One region of the Cupriavidus sp. C3SS-1 genome, then DNA from elsewhere that is predicted to be linked to it. Evidence: predicted binding sites of a transcription regulator. Region 1 holds the regulator's gene; the other holds the start of a gene.

Region 1 (7,217 bases):
TGTCCAACCGCACCATCGACGGCGGCGTGGAGATCGTCGCCATGCGCGATGCCGATCTCAGCGCCACATCGGCGGGCGCGCAAGTCTACGTTGCGCCAGAGCCCGTCGTGGCAGCGCCCGAGCCGGCTGCCATCGGCGACCTGCGCGGCGAGCTGCAGTCCATGCGCGCGCTGCTCGAACGCCAGCTGGCGGGGCCGGCTCCGGCCGCGGCCACCGGCGCGGTGGCCGCGGGGGATCCGCTGCGCGAGTCGCTGTTTGGCTGGATGGTCGGGGCCGGCTTCTCGGCACAGCTCGCGCGCACGCTGCTGGCACGGCTGCCGGTAGGCTGCGACCGTCCGGCGGCCATGACGTGGATTCGCGCCGAGCTGGCCAGCAAGGTGCCGGTGCTCGGCAACGAAGAGGCCTTGTTCGACCAGGGCGGCGTGCTGGCGCTGATCGGGCCTACCGGCGTGGGCAAGACCACCACCACCGCCAAGCTCGCGGCGCGCTACGTGCTGCGCCACGGCCCCGAGCGCCTGGCGCTGCTGACCACCGACAGTTTCCGTATCGGCGCGCACGAGCAGCTGCGCATCTACGGCGACATCCTGGGCGTGCCCGTGCATGCGGTGAAGGACGCCGCCGACCTGCGCTTCGCGCTGGCGGCGATGAAAGACAAGCACCTGGTGATCATCGATACCGTTGGCATGAGCCAGCGCGACCGCAACCTGTCCGAGCAGATCGCCATGCTCGCGGGCGTGCAGGCGCCGGTACAGCGCGTGCTGCTGCTCAACGGCGCCAGCCATGGCGACACCCTCAACGAGGTGGTGCATGCCTACCGCCACGACGCCGTGCCGGAGGGCGGCGGCGTCGACGGCTGCATCATCAGCAAGGTGGATGAAGCCACGCACCTCGGTTCCGTGCTGGACGTGGTGATCCGTCACCGCCTGCCCGTGTTCTACGTGTCGACCGGGCAACGCGTGCCGGAACACCTCGAACTCGCCAATGGCGCCACGATGGTCGAGCGCGCCTTCCTCACGCCGCGCCGCGGTTCGGTGTTTGCCGATGCCGACGCCGCGCGCAGGCAGGCCGGCAGCCTGGATGACACACCGGCCCGCCAGGGCGGTGCCGATGACGTGCTGCGTTCGCTGACCGACAGCGCGGACGCGCTGGGCCAGTGCGTGAGCGAACTCAATGCCGCGCAGCATGGCTTTGAACTGGCACGCCAGCTCTGGCAGCAGCGCGCTGCCGACGCGCCCACGCTGCGGCCGATGGCGCAGCAGGTGCGCGAGGCCGTCTGCCGCGACGTGAACCGCGAATGCGACCAGTTCGTGCTGTCGCTGGCGGCCACGCTGCAGGTGCCCGTACCTGGCCGCCGCGCGCCGCAGTCGATGCTGCATACGCTTTGGCTTGGCGATCGCATCGGCATGCCGCTGGCCGCCACGGTCACCCCGGCTGGCCGAGCTGGCCAGGCCATGGGCGAGGCTGACGCCGAAGCCGCTACGCTGCGCGCCACGATCGGTGCGGCCCGGCCTGTCGTCCATCTCGTCGATGCGCTGCCGGCGGCTGCCACGCTGACGCGCTGGCAGCAGGCCGGCGAACGCTGGGTGGCCGCCACGCGCAAGACAGCGCGCGTGATCTGCGGTGGCACCGCGTGGAAGCTGGACGCTCTGGCCGAAACGCTGACGTTCCACGCCGTGGGCGAAGTCAATGTGCGCGGCCGAGAAGCCGTACAGTGGCTGGCAACGACCGAGGTACGCGTGCCCGAGGGCCCCGTTCGCGGCCGCGGCGCGCCGGAAGGCGGCATCGACGCCCAGCTCGTGATCGCCAGGACGGTCGACTACGTCTCGGGCGAGCTGCTCGATACACGCTATCTGCTGTGCGATCCGCAACTGTCGGGCCACGCCGCGCATGCCGCGCGCTGGTCGCTGTGGGCGGACAACGCCGAAGTCCAGTTCCGCACGCTGCGCCATGCGCTGGACCATTTCGCGCAAGACGGCGAAGGCGCCAGCGCCGCGGGCGGCGGCCTGGCGGCGCTCCAGCTGGGCGTGACCGCGCTGCGCCTGGAACATTCGCCGACGGCTACGGCGCCGGCCTTCCTGGCCCGCCTGGCGGGCCGCAGCGGGCCGCGCCAGCCGGGCAGCGCCGCGGTGGCCGGTCCGGTGCTGAATGAAGGCATGGGCCGCCTGCTGGCCTTGCTGGACGTGCTGGAAAGCTATCCGGGCCGCCAGTCGGATGGCACGCCCGACACCGTTGATCTCCTCGAAAGCGACGACACCGCTGCTGCCATCGGTGCCGCGCGGCCCGCTGTGGCGGCGCCGGCCGGTTCGTTGTCCGGACTGCCCGAACTCATGGCTCCCGGAGTCACGTCGTGAGCACGCTGGCGATGGACCAGGCCGAGAGCCTGCGACGCATGCTGGCGCCGCGCGTCACGCGCCGCATCGCCGTGGTGGCCAGCGAACAGGGGGCGGGGGCGACCACCATTGCCTGTGGCCTGGTGCATGCCTTGTCGATGCAAGGCGAACGCGTGCTGCTCGTCGATGAGGACCGGGCCGGCCATGCCGTAAGACTGACCGGCGCGGAGCCCGCCGGCTCGTTTGCCGACGTCCGGGCAGGCCGCCTGACGCTGGAGGCTGCGCTCGGTGCGCGTCCGGCTGGCGCTGCCGCAGTATTGCCGGCTGGTACGCCACAGTCGAACGTCGCGCAATGGCCGGATTCGCTGTCCGGCTTTCGCAGCGTGCTGATCGATGCCATGACGGACGCGGATGGTGCGCTCTCCGCGCTGGCGGGCGCCGCGCACAACGTGCTGGTGGTGATGCGTCCGGAGCTGGCCTCGATCACCGCGGCCTATGCCTGCATCAAGCGCCTGCACCATCTGCACGCCTGCCGGCATTTCCACCTGGTGGTCAACATGGCGGCCACCGACGCCGCGGTGCAAGCCATTGCCGGAAACCTCGCGCGCACCGCGCGGCAGTACCTTGGCGTCGAGATCAGCAGCGCTGGCTGGCTGCCTGCCGATCCGCTGGTGACGCGCAGCGTGCAGCTCGGGCGCTGCGTGGTGGAAGCCTACCCGGCTGCGCCAGCCACGATTGCATTGCGCCGGGCCGCCAGTGGCATTGGCGCATGGCCGTTGCGCGCAGAGCGGGTCACGGCCGCGCCATCCGCCGTGGCGGCCTGAACGCATGACCGTTCGCAACGGAAGACGACCCCGCCCCTGACCCCGCCGGCCCGCCATGCGGGCAGGCTTTGCAAGCAAGCATTCACGAGAATTCCACCATGTACACGATCCAGGGAAAGCTCGAACAGGCCGACGTGGTCAAGACCCACGCGCAGCTGGTGCGCCGCATCGCGCTGCAACTGGCGGCCAAGCTGCCGGCCAGCGTGCAGATCGATGACCTGATCCAGGCCGGCATGATCGGCCTGCTCGACGCGGCCAAGCGCTATGAGGATACGCATGGCGCGCGATTCGAGACCTACGCCAGCCAGCGTATCCGCGGCGCCATGCTTGACGAGGTGCGGGCCAACGACTGGCAGTCGCGCAGCCTGCGCCAGTTCACGCGGCGCATCGAGCGCACGCAGCGCGGCCTGGAACAGAAGCTCGGCCGCGCACCGCTCGACTCGGAAGTCGCGCAGGAACTGGAAATGCCGCTGGACGACTACCAGGTCTTGCTCAACGAGGTCTATGGCTGCCAGCTCCTTCACTACGAAGACTTCGAGCGCTCGGGCGAAGAAGACTTTCTCGACCGCCATCTTGGCGTCAGCGAAGACGGCAATCCGCTCACGCAGCTGATGGAGAACGGCATGCGCGAAGCGCTGATCCGCGCCATCGACCGGCTGCCCGAGCGCGAGAAGCTCGTGCTGTCGCTGTGCTATGACCAGGAACTCAACCTGCGCGAGATCGGCGCGGTGCTCGAGGTGACCGAATCGCGCGTCTGCCAGATCCGCGGGCAGGCCATCACGCGCCTGCGCAATCAATTGCGCGGCATGCTCTGATGCGCGGCCGGTCTGGCATCGGACGGGGTGTCCAGCATGCCATGGCGGCCGTGCTGGCGGCGATCGCCACCGCAGCGTGGGCCGCGCCCGAGGCCGGCACCCGGCATGCCTGGAGCGCATCGGTCAATGGACCGGCGCTGTATGGCCGCGGCCAGCGCACCGTTTCTCCTCCGATCCTGCCAAGCGGCAACCTGCCGCAATCCGAAGGCATCATCACCTCGGTGCGCTGGCACTACAGCTTTGTCGCGACACCGCCGGTGGATCTGCAGGCTTACCTCTGCAATGCCCAGCGTTGCGTGATGCTGCCGCAGTCTGAAGGCAAGACCGACGCCTTCGATGGCGACGACGCGACCCAGGGCTTTGTGTTTGCCTTCAGGCTGCCCGGGCAGGGTGCGGTGGCGCCTCTGCTGCAGGGCAAGAGCAATCAGGTGATCGTGGGGTTCCGTTGACCGACAGCGTGCCAGCGCCGGTGTGACGACCAAACCCACATCGATATCGCCGCCTGGCACCACCGGCACTGTTCTGTTTCCACGTTTCCCTTCATTCGGTAGCATGTGGTCATACTGTCTCGCGACAGTGTTCGCGGCCCCTTGTTGCCCATTCCGTAGCGATGCCGTCGGATCCCGCAGGTCGCGATTTCCTGTGGGGAGGGGGCCGCCTCGTCACTAGCTTCAGTTGGCCATGCGCTGCGTGCGGGCTGAATGCGTTGGAGGATCAAATGGAAGATCAAGTTGCAGACGTGCTGATCATCGGCGCCGGGCCCGCGGGCTCCGTGGCAGCCGGGCTGCTGCGTCGCCGGGGTATTGGCGTGATGGTGCTCGAGAAGGAGACCTTCCCGCGTTTTTCCATTGGCGAGAGCCTGTTGCCGCAGAGCATGGAATACATCGAGGCGGCCGGCATGCTGCAGGCCGTGGTCGAAGCCGGGTTCCAGTACAAGAACGGCGCGGCGTTTGCGCGTGGCGACCGTTATGTCGATTTCGATTTCCGCGACAAATTCTCGTCCGGCTGGGGAACCACCTACCAGGTACAGCGGGCCGATTTCGATCATGTGCTGATCCGCGAAGCGGAGAAGCAGGGCGCGGAAGTCCGCTTCCGGCACCAGGTGACTGACGTGGACGTATCGGGGGCGCAGCCGGTCGTGACCGTGCGCGATCCCAATTGCAACAGCTACCGCGTCACCAGCCGCTTCCTGCTCGATGCCTCCGGCTTCGGGCGCATCCTGCCGCGGCTGCTGCAGCTCGAAACGCCATCCGGCTTTCCGGTGCGCAGCGCCATCTTCACGCATGTCGAAGACCGCGTGATGCCGGGCACCTTCGACCGCAACAAGATTCGCGTCGGGATTCATCCGCGGCATGTGGATGTCTGGTACTGGACCATTCCGTTTTCGAACGGCCGCTGTTCACTGGGCGTGGTCGCCGAGAAGGCTTTCCTTGACGGCTATGCGGGCAGTGACACGGAGCGGCTGCAGGCACTGGTGAACGAGGATCCGGCCCTGGCGGGCCTGCTGGCCAATGCCGTCTGGGATACCCCAGCACGCCATATCGCGGGCTATGCGGCAAACGTGAAATCGCTGTGGGGCAATGGGTACGCGTTGCTCGGCAACGCGGGCGAATTCCTGGATCCCGTCTTCTCGTCAGGCGTGACGATCGCGTTCAAGTCGGCAAGCCTCGCGGCCGGATGCATCGTGCGCGAATTCGCGGGCGAGACGGTGGACTGGGAGGCCGACTATGCGCGCATCCTGAAGTCAGGTGTCGATTGCTTCCGTACGTTCGTCGATGCGTGGTATGCGGGAAGTTTCCAGAAACTCGTCTTTCATCCAGATGCAACGCCCGATATCCGCCGCATGATCTCCGCCGTGCTGGCCGGTTATGCATGGGACCGTTCGAATCCGTTCGTCAGAAACCCTCAGCGGGGGCTCAGCGTGCTCGGGCAGTATTGCGACGACTGAACGCCGCCGCCTTCAGCCGCTGGCCAGGCTAACGCCGCCGACGCCGGCGGCGGCCTTGCCGTTCTTGCCGTACAGTCCGGAATCGCCGCCGCTGTGCTGGCGCAGCACGTTGATGGCTTCGCGCGTGTGGTCCAGGTGCGCGGAGACGATCGCGCCATTGATCTGGTTTTTGTCGCGTGCGCCGCGCGCGGCGAAAATGAGCTTGCGCCAGGCATCGCCCACGGCCGGCTCGATATTGCGGCCAAGCAACTGGCCCTGCGGACCGGCGCGCAGGCCGAGCGCGCCCATCTGGGCCTCGCGTGCGGCGACCTGGCGCGAAAGCGCCTGACCCAGCGCCACCTTGCGCGTGAGCAGCCCGCTCAGGGACTGGTAATCACCGTCCTTGAGGGCTTCGCGTTCTTCCGTGAGCAGTTGGCCGAACGCCGTCACGGCTTCGGCTTCTTTCTGCAGGCTCTGGATCAGGGGCTGGCTCATGGTGGCTGTTATCAGTGGACGTCGCCCTGGCCCAGTTCGCGCAACGTGGCAATCAGGCCATCGGCGATCTTGCCCGGGTCGATCTTGATCCGGCCCTCGGCAATAGCCTGGCGGATCTCTTCGACCTTGGCGGTGTCGATGTCGTCGTCGGATTCGTTGGCCAGGCGGCTACCGATTTCACGGACCTGCGCGGCCAAAGGGCTCACGCTCACGCCGCTCGCAGGGGCGGCGGGAGCACTCTGCGCGGGCTGCGGCCGCACAGGGCTGTCCGCAGCCGGGGCGTCGGCCGGCCTGGACGTAGGAGAATGGTTGATCTTCACGGGCGTTCCTTGCTGGGTTCCCTTGTCATTACGGACGCCGTGGCGAAATCTTTAGGAGATTGTCGCCCCGACGGCAGGGATTGGCACGCATTGTCGCACGCCGGCCAGCCCTGCATTCCAGTGCCCCATGATGCACTCTCAGTGGTTCATTGCAGCACGACGGTGTCGCCGCTGCGCACCAGGCCGCTGACGACCTGGCCGTTGCGCAGGCGGATCTGCACGGTATTGCCAATGGCCGCATCGGCCAGGACCTTGCCTTCGCTGCTGATCTGGAACGCGTCGCCTTCTACCGCGACGGTGACGGTCTGCCCGGACTTCACGGCAATCGACTTCTTCAGCAGGTCGCTGCGCATTGGCGAGCCCGCCGCGACGCGGTTCGCGGTGACGGCGCCCACGACCTGCGCCGGGTCGGTGATCACGGCCTTGGGCAGCGTGGACAGGTCGCCCTGGCGCACCTCCAGGTCGGCCGGCGTCACCGGCTCGCCGGGGCCGAGCGCGCGCGCGGC
Region 2 (7,217 bases), 520 kb from region 1:
CCTGCAGCTGCATCATCGCGTCGGAGATGCGCACCAACTCTTCAGTGGGAATCTGCCGGATCACTTCGCCGCTGCGCTTGTCCATGACCTTGGTTATGACGCGGTGGCTGGTGCTGTCGATTTCAAACTGCACGCTGACCGAGGCGGTACGCAGTGCGTCGGTCAGGCGCTCGAGCGCGGCATCGAGCGAAGGCGATGGCGGCTTGCTGTCTGGCTTGGCATCGCCGGGCATGCCCGGCGCGGCTGTGTCGGGACTGGTCACGCGACGTTCCGGCCACTCGGTCATTTTGGCGGCCAGCGCAGGAGCTTGCGCGGACGAAGTGGTAGCGGCAGTTGCCATGATCGTCTCGACTCAGTGGTTGCTTGAAATGCTTTCCCAGGACCGGAGCCCTGGGGAAACATTCCACGACAGTGCCGGGCACGAGGCCCGGCACCGGTGCTACGCGTCAGTCGATTAACGCAGCAGCGACAGCACGCCTTGCGTGGTCTGGTTGGCCTGGGCCAGGACCGAGGTACCTGCTTGCTGCAGGATGTTGGCGCGGGTCATGTTCGACACTTCCGTTGCGTAGTCGGCATCCTGGATGCGCGAACGCGACGACGACAGGTTGGTGATCGTCGTGCCCAGGTTGGCGATGCTGGAATCCAGGCGGTTCTGGATCGAACCCAGCGAGCTCTTCAGGTTGTCCACCTTCTGCAGGGCGGCGTCCACCGTGGCCAACGGGTTGGCCGAAGCGCCAGCCGTCAGGTTGGCGGCAGTCAGCTTGCTGGTGTCGAGGCTGAAGGCTGCGGTGCCCGAGGTGGTGGTGGTGTCGGCGGAGGCCGGGTCCAGGGCAACGTAGGTGTACATCGTCGTGCCGTTGGTCGCGCTCGTCATGCCTTGGTTCTTCAGGGCCTGGGCTTCTGCATTGCTTGCCGGGGTGATGGCGACCTGGGCGAACATATTGCCGTTCTTGTCGACCACTGCGTTGGCGCCGATGGCGACGCTGCCCGAAGCGATACCCAGCGTGGTAGCCAGGGTGCCGGCGGTCTTTTCCGAAACGGTGCTGGCCGAGACGTTGGTCGTTGCGCCGTAGGCGGCCTGGAAGTCGGCAGCGGCGGCGTCAGCCACGCCGACCATGTTGGTGGTGCCGTCGAACGTGGCAGCACCATTGGCTTGCGGGCCATTCACGTTGAAGCTCTGCAGGCCGAGGGTCTTGGTGCTGATTTCCTGCAGATTCACCGAGATGGTCTGGCCATCGTTGGCGCCGACCTGGATGTTCACGGCCTTGGCGGTCGACGACAGCACCTTCACGCCGTTGAAGTCGGTCTGTGCCGACAGGCGGTCGATTTCCGACATACGCTGGCCGATTTCGTCCTGGATCGACTTCAGGTCGGAAGCCGAGTTCGAGCCGTTGGCGGCCTGCACCGACAGCGTACGGATACGTTGCAGGTTGTTGGTCACTTCGGTCAGGGCGCCTTCAGTCGTCTGAGCCAGCGAGATACCGTCGTTGGCGTTGCGCTGGGCTTGCGTCAGGCCGTTGATGTTCGAGGTGAAACGGTTGGCAATGGCCAGGCCGGCTGCATCGTCCTTGGCGCTGTTGATGCGCAGGCCCGACGACAGGCGCTGGATCGCGGTGTTCAGCGACGATTGCGAAGCGTTCAGGTTGTTCTGAGTCATCAGAGACAACGAGTTCGTATTGATGATGGACGCCATGGTTGCGACTCCTATTTGCAGTGATTTACACAGTCCGGCGGGTGCCGTAACGTTGGCCGACTGCGTTGCAGTGCTGTAGTGCCTCCGTTGCAAAGGTTATCGACCGGGCTTTGGAAAGGTTTAGAGTGATCTTTGCAGCCACTCTGCGCGGGGAAGGGGCGGTGCCATGAGCCGCTATCGGCAAGGCGTTGCCGGCGGCCACCTCTGCGTGAGATACGGGAAAGAGAGCTTTCGTACCGCTGTGGCCTCAACGCCGCCGCCGCTTGCGCGGCATATAGATAGGCACGAAATCCGGTGACGGATCCGGTTGCGGCGCAGGCAGGGCTTCGCCGCCAGCGCTGGCAGGCGCGACCATGGCAATCGCATGCTTGTACACCGCGATCGGCTTGCGGTCGTCCAGGTCCTTGCCCAGCACCAGCACATATTCGTCCACGGCGATTGCGATGCCTTGCAGCCGGGTCCCGTTGCACAGGTGCACGACAAGCGGCGCCCGGCTGACGGCATGGAGCGACAGTTGCTGGTCCTGCAGTTTCTGGCCGTTTCGCGGGGGCCTGGTTTCCTTCTTCACGACGACTCCGGAAGAGCCCGCATGGGTTCTGGCGGCTGATGGCGGTCCGCCGACCGGTACCCTCGAGAAGTATGGTCCGGTCAGCGAGATGGGCGAAACATTCGATCTCGATACCGGTGCGGGGACGGGCCGCGTAGACAGGATCCGGCAAGAGATCGTTGTCTTCCGCGCGCTTGCCTGCGCCGGTGCAGCCAGGTGAGAAGGGGAATACTTCAGGGATGAGGGTAACAAATTTTTACAAAGACCGACGAAACGGGCGTTGTCGAGAAGTTAGAGGTTTTACTCTAAACAGTAAGTTGTCGGTGCGCCGATCTTTGGGTAGGGGCCTGTCGACCACAGGTCGACAGGCCGCCCCGGCATTCCAGAAATGCTGATGGGCTCGGAAGGCAGGAATAAGTGAATGCTGACATGTCAATCCTGTGGTCTGGCGGATGCACGCAATGCGGCGCGGGTAAAGCGCAGCATCAGGCTCATCCAGCCCCGGCTTCACTGATAGAAGCAGGATTTACACCTCATGTAAGCACGTTTATATTCATGCCAGAGCTAACTGGCTCTGAGCAGTCCTGGAAAGCCTACGAGCACCCCGCGCGTGGGCTTCTTTTTTTGGCCCGCGTCGAACTGGCTGCGCCTCTCGGCGCACCGCAGCCATGTGGCCATCGGGATGCCTGGCAGGATTAAAAGGCACACGCCGGCCTCGCCATCGGAAGAAATGCGGGGACTTTTCCTGCCAATTCCAAATTCCCTTCAAGAAGTGTTCGGTCATCGCCGATAGGCAGCCGTGCGCCGGTTGCCAGCGGCAACGATCCCGTGCGCGCTCGACAAGAACATTGATCTAGGAATGTCCGGAGGGAGTGAGATGGCCTGGTTGCGAAATCTCGGCATAGGGACCCGCCTGTCCCTGGCCTTTACGCTGGTGGTGGTGCTCCTGATCGGCGTCGCTGTCTATGGCGTGACATCGCTGGCGGGCATGAATGCCTCCATGCACATGACCGTGGAGGGACGCCTGCTGAAGGTCATCGACCTTGGCCACGTCAAGGAGAACGCGCTGGAAATCGGCGTGATGGTGCGTGATGCCGCTCTCACCGAAGATGCTGCGCTGGTCCAGCGCAATACGCAGCGTATCGAAGGCATGCGCAAGGACATGGGCGGCACGCTTGACGCGCTGGGCAAGCTGATCGCGGCTTCCGGCCGACCCGACCTGCAGAAAACCTTCTCCGATCTCAATACCGCGCGCGACGCATATAACGGCCAGCTCAACATGGTCCTGCGCCAGCTGGGCTCGGGCGAATTCGCCGGCGCGCGCTCGGCGCTGGTAGCGACCCTTCCTGCCGCGCAAGCGCCGTATTTCGAGAAGCTCGATGAGATCATGGCCGGCGGGCGCAACCTCGCCCTGGCCGCCGTCAAGCAGGCCGACGAAGGCTTTGCCTGGACCCGCAATGTGCTGCTCGGCCTGACCGCACTGGCGGTGCTGCTGGCGGTGGTGATGGGGACGGCGATCACACGCTCGATCACCGGCCCCGCGCGAGACGCGCTGGAAGCCGCCGAGGCCCTGGCCACGGGCAACCTGCGCCATGCGTTCACCGTGCGCAGCAGCGACGAAATGGGCCGCATGCTGACGGCGCTGGAGCGTGCGTTCCGGCACTTGGCGGCACTGGTGCATGGCATCCAGCAGGCCTCCGGCTCGATTGACGGGGCCACGCGCGAGATCGCGCGCGGCAACACCGACCTGTCCCAGCGTACGGAGCAGCAGGCCGCTTCGCTGGAACAGACCGCCGCGTCGATGGAACAGCTCACCTCCACCGTGCGCCAGAACGCCGATAACGCCCGGCAAGCCAACCAGCTTGCGGTCAGCGCCTCCGAGGTGGCTAGCGAAGGCGGCCGCGTCGTGCGCGACGTGGTGCAGACCATGGACAGCATCTCCAAATCGTCCACGCAGGTGGCTGAGATTACCGGCGTCATCGAAAGCATCGCCTTCCAGACCAATATCCTGGCGCTCAATGCCGCAGTGGAGGCCGCGCGCGCGGGTGAGCAGGGCCGGGGGTTCGCGGTCGTGGCCACCGAGGTCCGCAACCTTGCGCAGCGCTCGTCGGCTGCGGCCAAGGAGATCGCCGGGCTGATCGGCGGCTCGGTGCGGCAGGTGCAGGATGGCGCGCGCCAGGCCGAACAGGCCGGCAGGACGATGGACGACATCGTCGGCGCCGTGCGGCGCGTGACCGACATCATGGGCGAGATTTCCGCGGCCAGCTCGGAGCAGACGTCGGGCATCGAGCAAGTCAGCCTGGCCGTGACGCAAATGGAAAGCATGACGCAGCAGAACGCCGCGCTGGTCGAGCAAGCCGCCGCCGCCGCGGAGAGCCTGATGCAGCAGGCCGGCGGGCTGGTGACAGAGGTGGGCCGCTTCGAGGTGGCCCAAGGCTCGGTGGCAGTACGCAGGCCGGCCGTGGCGGTTCCGGCTCGCCCGATGGAGCCCGCACCGGTGCCGCCGCAGCCGGCGCCGGTCGTGCGCGTCGAATCGGCACGCCCCCGCGCTCCGGCCGTGCCGGCCGCGACGCGTCCGCCGGTGCAGCGCAAGGCGCAGCCCCAGCCGGTGCTGGCCAGGCGCCCGGCTTCGCCGCCGGCGACCGGGCGTCCGCCCGTCAGGCGGCAACGCCAGGAACCGGTGCTCAAGTCCGGCGCGCGCCGGATCACGGCGGCCAGCCAGCCGGCGATGGCGGAGAGCGGCGACTGGGAAACCTTCTGATCCGCAGCACCGCACCACACGCCGCGCCGGCGCCCGTCCCTTGCGGGCCGGCGTCGGCGCGGATGTCTCAAAGCGCCTACAATAGCCGCTCTTCCTGATCCTCGAAGCAAGAGCAGGCGGGTCCACCTGGCGCATGCGGCGCCCCGCGCGGCCGCCATGCCTGCCGCCGCTGGTGCCGATGACCGCCGTTCCCTCCCAGCCGCCCCACGCGGCAGATGCATCCTCTTCCTCCCCTTCGTCGTCTTCGGCCGCCGCGCCGCAGCCGCCGGTCATGCAGATCCTGTTCGGCCTGATGCTCGCCATCCTGCTTGGCGCGCTCGAACAGTCGATCGTCGCCGTGGTGCTGCCCGAGATCGCCCTGCAGCTGCGCGGCTTCGAAGACATGGCGTGGGTCATTTCGGCCTATCTGGTGGCCTCGACAGTGGCCACGCCGATCTACGGCAAGCTGTCCGACGTGCTGGGCCGGCGCTCGGTCCTGTCCTTCTCGATCGTGCTGTTCCTGCTGGCCTCGGTCGTCTGCGCGCTGGCGCAGACCATGCCGCAGCTGATCGTGGCGCGAATCCTTCAAGGCCTGGGCGGGGGCGGGCTGATCTCGGTATCGCAGGCCGCCATTGCCGACGTGGTGCCGCTGCGCGATCGCGGCCGCTACCAGGGCTATGTGAGCGGCGTGTGGGCGGTGGCCAGCATGGCCGGGCCGGTGATCGGCGGCTACCTCGCACACTACCTGTCCTGGCGCTGGATCTTCTGGATCAACCTGCCGCTGGCCTTGCTGGCTCTGGTCGTGGTGCGGCGCGCGTTGCGCTTCCTGCCGGTCAGCGGCCGGCGACACCGCATCGATTACCTCGGCGCGCTGCTGTTCGGCGGCGGGCTCAGTGGCGTGCTGGTGTTCCTGACGCGGCTCGGGCAGGGCCATTCGCCGCTGCGTGCCGACTCGCTGGCGCTGCTGGTCGCGGGCGTGGTCGCGCTGGCACTGTTCATCTGGCAGGAGCGCCGCGCGGCCGATCCGGTGATCCCGCTTGCCATGCTGCGCGTGCCGACCGTGGCCATCTGCTGCGCCACGCTGTTCTTCTGCTTCTTCCAGCTGATCGCCATGTCGGTGCTGCTGCCGTTGCGCTTTCAGGTCGTGGGCGGCGCGCAGGCCGACGCCGCGGCCCTGCGGCTGGTACCGCTGACGCTGGCGATCCCGTTCGGCGCCTACGCGGCAGGGCGGGTCATGTCGTGGACCGGCCGCTACAAGCCGCTGCAGATGGCGGGCGCCTCGGTGGCGCCGCTGGCCATCGTGGCCCTGGCCTTTGTCGATCCGGCCTCGGTGTGGCTGTGCGTGCCGGTGATGGTGGTCCTGGGGTTCGCGATCGGCCTGCAGTTGCCGAGCGGCCTGGTTGCCACGCAGAACGCCGTGCCGCCGCAGCAGGTGGGGATTGCCACGGCACTGACGTCGTTTTCGCGCATGCTCGGTGGCGCCGTCGGCGTGGCGGTGCTGACCACGGTGCTGATCGCGCTGCTGCGCCACGGCGGCATGGCGGTGAGCGACCTGTCGGGCGGCGAAGACGTGCTGATGAGCATGTTCCACCGGGCGCTGGCGCCCGATACGCCGGCGGCCGACGCGGCGGCCGTGCGCGCAGCCGCCGAGCGCGCGTTCCGCCTGCTGTTCCTGATGAGTGCGGCGGTGTCGCTGCTGTCGCCGTTCCTGGTCGCGCGCCTGCGCGAAGCCACGCTGCGCGGCAGTCCTGCCGCGGCCCCGGCCGCGGCCGAATAGCCTGAGGCCGGATCAGGCGGCGCGCGCCACGCGCCGCCGCGCTCGGGCTGCCAGTCCGGCCCCGAGCGCCCAGCGCAGCGTCGGCGCCAGCACGCGCATTCCGGCCAGCGACACGGGACGGCGGATCGACGGGCCATCGAGTTCCAGCATCTGGCGGGCCCAGTCCGGCAACAGCGCAATGCCCGCATGGGCCATCACGCGCACCGCCGGGACCAGAATCGGGTTGGCCACGGGCAGCTTCATCACCAGCCGTGCCACTTCGCGCGTGCGCGCGCCGGCTTCGAGTTGCGGGCGCATGGCTTCCAGATAGGCGGCCACCGCCGCGCGCGAGCGCGGGACGCCCGTGGCGCCCAGCAACTCGGCGACCTGTGCGACTTCGTCGTAGTAGCGGTCCTGTTCGGCTTCACCGAGCGGCCCCACGTAGCGCAGGTACGCGGCCAGGAAGCTGGACACTTCCGCC

The links. Region 1 encodes FliA, which starts transcription of late flagellar genes. Its sites were predicted from a motif close to CTAAAGTTTNNNNNNNNNNNGCCGNTA; they were not measured.
Region 2: ACIGJC_RS16870 (FliC/FljB family flagellin) is a predicted target of FliA. The motif match lies at 1,791-1,817, and genes of this name have one in related genera.

The regions. Positions count from the first base shown of each region.
Region 1 is NZ_CP172700.1:2,378,771-2,385,987, reverse strand. It holds gene flhF (flagellar biosynthesis GTPase FlhF) at 1-2,351, shown strand, start outside; gene ACIGJC_RS26970 (MinD/ParA family ATP-binding protein) at 2,363-3,154, shown strand; gene ACIGJC_RS26965 (RNA polymerase sigma factor FliA) at 3,253-3,969, shown strand; gene ACIGJC_RS26960 (flagellar protein FlhE) at 3,969-4,418, shown strand; gene ACIGJC_RS26955 (NAD(P)/FAD-dependent oxidoreductase) at 4,688-5,917, shown strand; gene ACIGJC_RS26950 (flagella synthesis protein FlgN) at 5,930-6,391, opposite strand; gene flgM (flagellar biosynthesis anti-sigma factor FlgM) at 6,403-6,711, opposite strand; gene flgA (flagellar basal body P-ring formation chaperone FlgA) at 6,858-7,217, opposite strand, start outside.
Region 2 is NZ_CP172700.1:185,110-192,326, forward strand. It holds gene ACIGJC_RS16865 (flagellar protein FlaG) at 1-340, opposite strand, end outside; gene ACIGJC_RS16870 (FliC/FljB family flagellin) at 455-1,693, opposite strand; gene ACIGJC_RS16875 (RNA chaperone Hfq) at 1,941-2,261, opposite strand; gene ACIGJC_RS16880 (methyl-accepting chemotaxis protein) at 3,118-5,001, shown strand; gene ACIGJC_RS16885 (MDR family MFS transporter) at 5,273-6,757, shown strand; gene ACIGJC_RS16890 (oxygenase MpaB family protein) at 6,770-7,217, opposite strand, start outside.